DNA from 3 places in the Pantoea sp. Z09 genome. Region 3 is predicted to be linked to each of the others. Evidence: predicted binding sites of a transcription regulator. Region 3 holds the regulator's gene; each other region holds the start of a gene.

Region 1 (2,269 bases), 770 kb from region 3:
AAGCTGAGCAGCACCTGGCTCATCACCAGAATGCGCGTCGGATCCCAGCCCGCCAAAATCACGATAAACGAAGGCAGCATGGTCACCAGTCGGCGCACCCACAGCGGAATATGAAAGCGAATAAAGCCCTGCATCACCACCTGACCGGCCAGCGTGCCCACCACGGTCGAGGAGAGACCCGCCGCCACCAGGCTGAGACCGAACACCGTCGCCGCCGCATGACCGAGCAGCGGCGTCAGCGTCAGGTAGGCCTGGTCGAGTTCGGCGATGCCGCTGTGGCCGCTAAAGTGAAACGCGGCGGCGGCAGTCGCCATCATCGCCAGGTTAACAAAGCCTGCGATGGTCATGGCGATCGCCACATCCAGCTTCGTTGAGGAGTAGCGCTGGCTTTTATTGCCGCTCTCACCACCCTGAGTCAGCGCCGAATGGAGATAGATAACGTGCGGCATAATGGTCGCGCCCAGCACGCCCGCCGCCAGGAACACCGCATCCGACGTCGGCAATGAAGGCAGCGCCATGCCGGTCACCAGCTCGCTGACTTTCGGCTGGGAAAAGAACAGCTCGACGATATAGGCCGCCGCAACAAACAGCAGCAGGCCGCCAATCACCAGCTCCAGCGGCTTCTGGCCGCGGCTCTGCAGCATCAGGATCAGAAAGGTTGCCACGCCGGTCAGCACCGCGCCCTGCAACAGCGAGATGCCGAGCAGCAGCTTAAAGCCGAGCGCCGCGCCGATAAACTCCGCCAGGTCGGTCGCCATGGCGATAATTTCCGCCTGAACCCAGTAGAACCAGACCGCCGGACGCGGAAAGCGATCGCGGATATGTTCCGCCAGGTTTTTACCGGTGGCGATGCCGAGCTTAGCGGACATCAGCTGAATGATCATCGCCATGATATTGGCCCAGACCACTACCCACAGCAGCTTATAGCCGTAGGCGGCGCCCGCCTGGATATTGGTGGCGAAGTTGCCGGGATCGATATAGCCGATCGCGGCGATAAACGCCGGACCCAGCAGCGCGAGCTTGATTTTTCTGGCTCCGCGAGCGGCGCGCTCGGCGGTACGACTCTCAAACATAATTCTCTACCTGTCTGAACGCGTGTTAACCCTGCCAGATTATGGCCTGATCGCGGCAAGTGAAATGAGGTTATCGTTATCGCTGTAATAGATACTGCTATAAAGTATAGCCATTGCTATACCTTGCGGTAAAGCGAGACTTGCTAAAAAATGTGCAACATCGCTTACCCTACACGGTGGACAGTTTATAGACAATAAATTTGTGGGTATTTGCTGTGAACGTTTTGTGAACAGGCTGTGACTGATAAGAGTTTTCTGAGAAAAGGGGTGATAGCGAATCCTTATAATGTGGATTTGATCTCGTTTTTAAGTAACGCGTTACATAGAATACGCAGCAAATTACAACCCTCCTCAAATCTGGAGCAAGCATGTCCCATATTTTGCACTTCCTTTTAGCACTGGTGGTGGTAGGCGTGCTGGCGTTACTCGTCAGCCACGACCGTAAAAGTATTCGTATTCGCTACATTGTCCAGCTTCTGGTCATTGAAGTGCTGCTGGCGTGGTTCTTCCTGAATTCCGAGGCTGGGCTCGGGTTCGTTAAAGGCTTCGCCGGACTGTTCGACCATCTTCTCAAGTATGCCGGCGAAGGCACCAACTTCGTGTTCGGCAATATGAACGACAAAGGCCTCGCCTCCTTCTTCCTTAACGTGCTCTGCCCGATCGTTTTTATCTCCGCTCTGATCGGCATCCTGCAGCACTTCCGCATTCTGCCATGGGTGATCCGCGGCATCGGCACCGTGCTGTCGAAAGTCAACGGCATGGGCAAGCTGGAATCCTTTAACGCCGTCAGCTCTCTGATTCTGGGACAGTCAGAAAACTTTATCGCCTATAAGGATATCCTCGGCAAAATGTCGCAGCGCCGCATGTACACCATGGCCGCAACCGCGATGTCCACCGTATCCATGTCGATCGTCGGCGCCTATATGACCATGCTGCAGCCGAAATATGTGGTCGCCGCGCTGGTGCTTAATATGTTCAGCACCTTTATTGTGCTGTCGCTGATTAACCCTTACCGCGTCGACAGCGAAGAAGATCTGCAGCTGCAGGATATTCACAAAGGCCAGAGCTTCTTTGAGATGCTGGGCGAATATATCCTTGCTGGTTTCCGCGTGGCGATTATTGTCGCGGCGATGCTGATCGGCTTTATTGCGCTGATTTCCGGCCTGAACGCCCTGTTCGATTTTATCTTCGGCATC
Region 2 (2,269 bases), 350 kb from region 3:
TGTGGCTGGCGGGCTGCATAATGACGTTACCGTGACGCAGTTCCGGCTGCAGCTGGCCGTGGCGGCGGCGGATGAGCGCCTGTAGCCGCGCGGCGACTTCTGTCAGGGCGAAAGGTTTGCAGAGATAGTCGTCCGCGCCCAGCTGCAAGCCTTCGACACGCTGATCGAGCGCGTCGCGCGCGGTCAGGATCAGCACCGGCACATCCGCGCCCTGCTGCCGCCAGGCGCGCAGAATATCGAGGCCGTCGCGCTGCGGCAGCGACAGGTCGAGGATTACCGCATCCCAGGGCGCGGCCTCCAGCGCGGCGAAGCCCTCGTCGCCGGAAACAAACCAGTCAACGCTAAAGCCCAGCTTGCCCAGTCCAGCCTTGATGCCGTCGCCAATCAGCCGATCGTCCTCGATCAGTAAGATGCGCATACTCTCTCCTTTGTCTGAAAAAGCTTTATACGAAGCAGAAGCCGGCTTGTACAGGTTATATCGCGACTTTTCGCCTATTTTTGTCCCTTAAGATCCTGTTAAGAACTCGCTGTTTTAATAGGAGCCGTACCGAATACACATTCATGGAAACGAGGTGACTATATGAAAAAGCATGCCGCACTTTTAGCTATCCTGGCGCTGACCACTGCGCCGGTCTTTGCCGCGACTCAGGGCGGATTTGTCGACACGAATGCGCCAGCTGTTCAGGCGAAACAGGGCGGTTTTCAAAACGATCAGAGCAGCGTCGTGACCGTTAAGCAGGCGGAAGAGATGAAAGATGACAGCTGGATCACCGTGCGCGGCCAGCTGGAGAAGCAGATCGGCGATGAGGACTATCTGTTCCGCGACGCCACGGGCACCATGAAAGTCGAGATCGACCACAAGCGCTGGGAAGGTCTGACGGTGACGCCGAAAGATCGCGTTGAGCTGACGGGCGAACTGGACAAAGATTTCAACAGCATCGAGCTTGACGTGAAACAGGTGCGCAAAGCGCCGTAATGCCCTTCCTGCCGGGCTGCGTCAGCGGCCCGCTCTCTCTCCTAAACCAAATTCCTGCGCGCGCGAGCGAAACGTTTCGATAACGATCACACTTCTCGATCTCTCCCGTTGAGTTACCGCCGCTATTTCATACACTGCCGCGAGCGAAACGTTTCGCTCTGGAGCAGAAAATGAAAAAAGGTCGCCTGTTAAACGCTGAACTCTCTTACGTGATTGCCCGCCTGGGCCATACGGATACGCTGACCATTGCCGATGCCGGCTTGCCGATCCCGGCAGGGCCGCAGCGCATCGATCTGGCGCTGACGCCGGGCACGCCCGATTTTATGCAGGTGGTGCAGGCCGTCACGCTGGAGATGCAGGTGGAAAGCGCCCTGATAGCGGAGGAGATCAAGCAGCATAATCCGCAGCTCCACAGCGAACTTCTCGCCGTGCTCGAAGCCTTGCAACAGCACCAGGGAAATAACATCGCCGTACGCTACATCAGCCACGAACAGTTCAAACAACAGACGCAACGCAGTCAGGCGGTCATTCGCAGCGGAGAGTGCTCTCCGTTTGCGAATGTCATCCTGAGCGCTGGCGTCACCTTCTGAGGCCGTTATGCAACCCTTATTACAGCTCCAGGGGATTGAAAAATCCTTTCCCGGCGTAAAGGCGTTAAAGAACGCGTCGCTGGCGGTCTATCCGGGACGCGTGATGGCGCTGGTCGGCGAGAACGGCGCCGGCAAGTCCACCATGATGAAGGTGCTGACCGGCATCTACAGCCGCGACGCGGGTTCGCTGCGCTGGCTCGGTGAAGAGACCACTTTCAGCGGCCCCAAGGCGTCGCAGGAGGCGGGCATCGGTATTATTCATCAGGAGCTGAACCTGATCCCCCAACTGACCGTGGCGGAGAACATCTTCCTGGGTCGCGAATTCGTTAACCGCTTCGGCCGCATCGACTGGAAGCGGATGTACGCCGAGGCGGACGCGCTGCTGAAGCGTCTCAACCTGCGCTTCAACAGCCACAAGCTGGTGGGCGATCTCTCGATTGGCGATCAGCAGATGGTGGAGATCGCCAAGGTCCTGAGCTTTAAGTCGCAGGTGATCATCATGGATGAGCCGACCGACGCGCTGACCGATACCGAAACCCTGTCGCTGTTTCGCGTCATCAATGAGCTAAAGGCGCAGGGCTGCGGCATTGTTTATATCTCTCACCGCATGAAAGAGATCTTCGAGATTTGCGACGACGTCACGGTGTTCCGCGACGGGCAGTTTATCGCCGAGCGCCCGGTGAAGGATCTCAGCGAAGAGAGC
Region 3 (2,269 bases):
CAGCCGCGCCGAGATGATTTTGGCGTTCCAGTGTATCACCGCTTCCGCATGGCTGCGTTCTACCAGCTTTTGCACCTCTTCCGGCTGGTGCAGGCTGACGGAGATGTGCTCCTGCAGATCGAGCGCCACCTGAAAGGCGCGCGTCAGCCGTTTATGGCTGTTGTCGCGGCTGGCGGAGAGCATATGCATCTGCTGATAGCAGGTGTTGATCAGATCGACCGCTTTCTGCTGGCGCGCCAGCAGCGGCGGCAGCGCTTTTTCCGGATCGGTGAGCTGGGTCAGCAGGGTATATTTGGCGTCGCAGTAGTCCGCCAGCTCGCGGTAGATCAGGCTCAGGGTTTCGCGCATCGGCTGCTCTTTCCACAGCCAGAACCAGAACCAGTTGAAGAGCCCGTACCAGAGCGTGCCGCCGATATAGAGCAGCGGCGGCACGTAGATCGGCATGCGGCCGATCAGGCTCAGGGTAAAGATCGCCGCCACCAGCGTGCCGGAGAGCAGCCGGCCGTGCAGCGGGCTGATTTCGCCGGTGACGCCCAGCAGCAGCGGCAGCACAAAGAGCACCGCAGGCAGCGGCACCCCTTTCAGGGTCAGCAGCTGGATCAGAAAGCTGCCGAGCGCGAACAGCGAGCCGCCAACGATCAGTCGTTTGAAGAAGCGCTTATGGGGCGTATCCAGGCCCGCGACGTTGCAGCAGGCGGGAACCAGCGAGAAGAGCAGCCCTTTTTGCAGATCGCCGAACAGCCAGCCGAGCGCGACGGGAATGCACAGCACCAGCGTCTGCCGCAGAGCATAGTTAACTTCGGGGTGGTAGATGATTCGACGCCACATCACTTCGCTAAAAGCAGTAACGGCGTGACGGTAAGATCACGCCGTGAGTGAGAGGAAATCAGCGGGTGCCGTAAACGACAATGGTTTTGCCGTGTGCGGAAATCAGATTCTGGTCTTCCAACATTTTCAAAATGCGGCCCACGGTTTCACGCGAGCAACCAACGATTTGGCCAATTTCCTGACGAGTAATTTTGATTTGCATGCCGTCGGGATGCGTCATGGCGTCTGGCTGTTTCGCCAGGTTAAGCAGGGTTTGTGCAATACGTCCGGTCACGTCGAGGAAAGCTAAATTGCCCACTTTCTCCGATGTTACCTGCAGACGGCGCGCCATCTGCGATGAGAGACGCATTAAAATATCCGGGTTCACCTGGATAAGCTGGCGGAATTTCTTGTAGGAAATTTCTGCCACTTCGCACGCGGTTTTCGCGCGCACCCAGGCGCTGCGCTCCTGACCTTCTTCAAACAGGCCAAGCTCGCCGATAAAATCACCCTGATTCAGGTAAGAGAGGATCATCTCTTTGCCCTCTTCATCTTTGATCAGTACCGCAACGGAACCTTTCACGATGTAGTAGAGGGTTTCAGCCTTCTCACCCTGATGAATCAGCGTACTTTTGGATGGATATTTGTGAATATGGCAATGGGACAGGAACCATTCGAGTGTAGGGTCTGTTTGCGGTTTGCCGAGAACCATTCGCTATTATCCTCTGTTGTAATCGTGCCCAAAACGCGGGGGGATTATTCCCTGCCAGGCGATGAAAGCTTCAAGCGTTTCCCCTAAAGGAGATTATTCGGGCCTTATTTTGCGCCAGGCGCTTGATGTGTCCCGTCTTCGTCCTTAGCAAGACGAACTATTTTCAGCACTGTTTGTAGCACAGCTTTTGCCGACTGTCTTCTGTTGTCTCGCTTCAGCAAAGGGGGGATTACTCTGGATTGCTGTTTGCCAGGCGAACGCGTACTCTGGCGGCAAACGGGCTATTCTCGAGGTGGAAACATGCAGGCAAGAGTGAAGTGGGTCGAAGGGTTAACCTTTCTCGGCGAGTCGTCGTCAGGGCATCAGATCCTGATGGACGGCAACTCCGGCGATAAAGCGCCCAGTCCGATGGAGATGGTGCTGATGGCCGCGGGCGGCTGCAGCGCCATCGACGTGGTTTCTATTTTGCAGAAAGGGCGCAACGACGTGGTGGACTGTGAGGTGAAACTGACCTCTGAACGCCGCGAAGAGGCGCCGCGCCTGTTTACCCATATCAACCTGCACTTTGTGGTCACCGGCAAGGCGCTGAGCGACAAAGCCGTGGCGCGCGCGGTGGATCTCTCGGCGGAGAAGTATTGTTCGGTGGCGTTGATGCTGGGCAAGGGCGTAGAGATGACCCATAGCTATGAAGTGGTCGCGCTGTAAAAAAGCGCACTGTATGTAAGGAGCGGGCCTTGCTACTCGCTCCCG

Evidence for each region. Region 3 encodes CRP, which controls carbon source genes, mostly activating them, when cyclic AMP is high. Its sites were predicted from a motif close to ATGTGANNNNNNTCACAT; they were not measured.
Region 1: the regulator CRP is predicted to act here: its motif matches at 1,360-1,377, upstream of MC269_RS05175 (NupC/NupG family nucleoside CNT transporter).
Region 2: the regulator CRP is predicted to act here: its motif matches at 1,051-1,068, upstream of rbsD (D-ribose pyranase).

The regions. Positions count from the first base shown of each region.
Region 1 is NZ_CP092373.1:1,081,393-1,083,661, reverse strand. Features, by position in the region: gene MC269_RS05180 (Nramp family divalent metal transporter) at 1-1,073, opposite strand, end outside; gene MC269_RS05175 (NupC/NupG family nucleoside CNT transporter) at 1,442-2,269, shown strand, end outside.
Region 2 is NZ_CP092373.1:3,894,431-3,896,699, reverse strand. Features, by position in the region: gene qseB (quorum sensing response regulator transcription factor QseB) at 1-418, opposite strand, end outside; gene MC269_RS18565 (YgiW/YdeI family stress tolerance OB fold protein) at 581-976, shown strand; gene rbsD (D-ribose pyranase) at 1,147-1,566, shown strand; gene rbsA (ribose ABC transporter ATP-binding protein RbsA) at 1,574-2,269, shown strand, end outside.
Region 3 is NZ_CP092373.1:310,793-313,061, forward strand. Features, by position in the region: gene MC269_RS01385 (YccS/YhfK family putative transporter) at 1-828, opposite strand, end outside; gene crp (cAMP-activated global transcriptional regulator CRP) at 887-1,519, opposite strand; gene MC269_RS01395 (OsmC family protein) at 1,820-2,224, shown strand.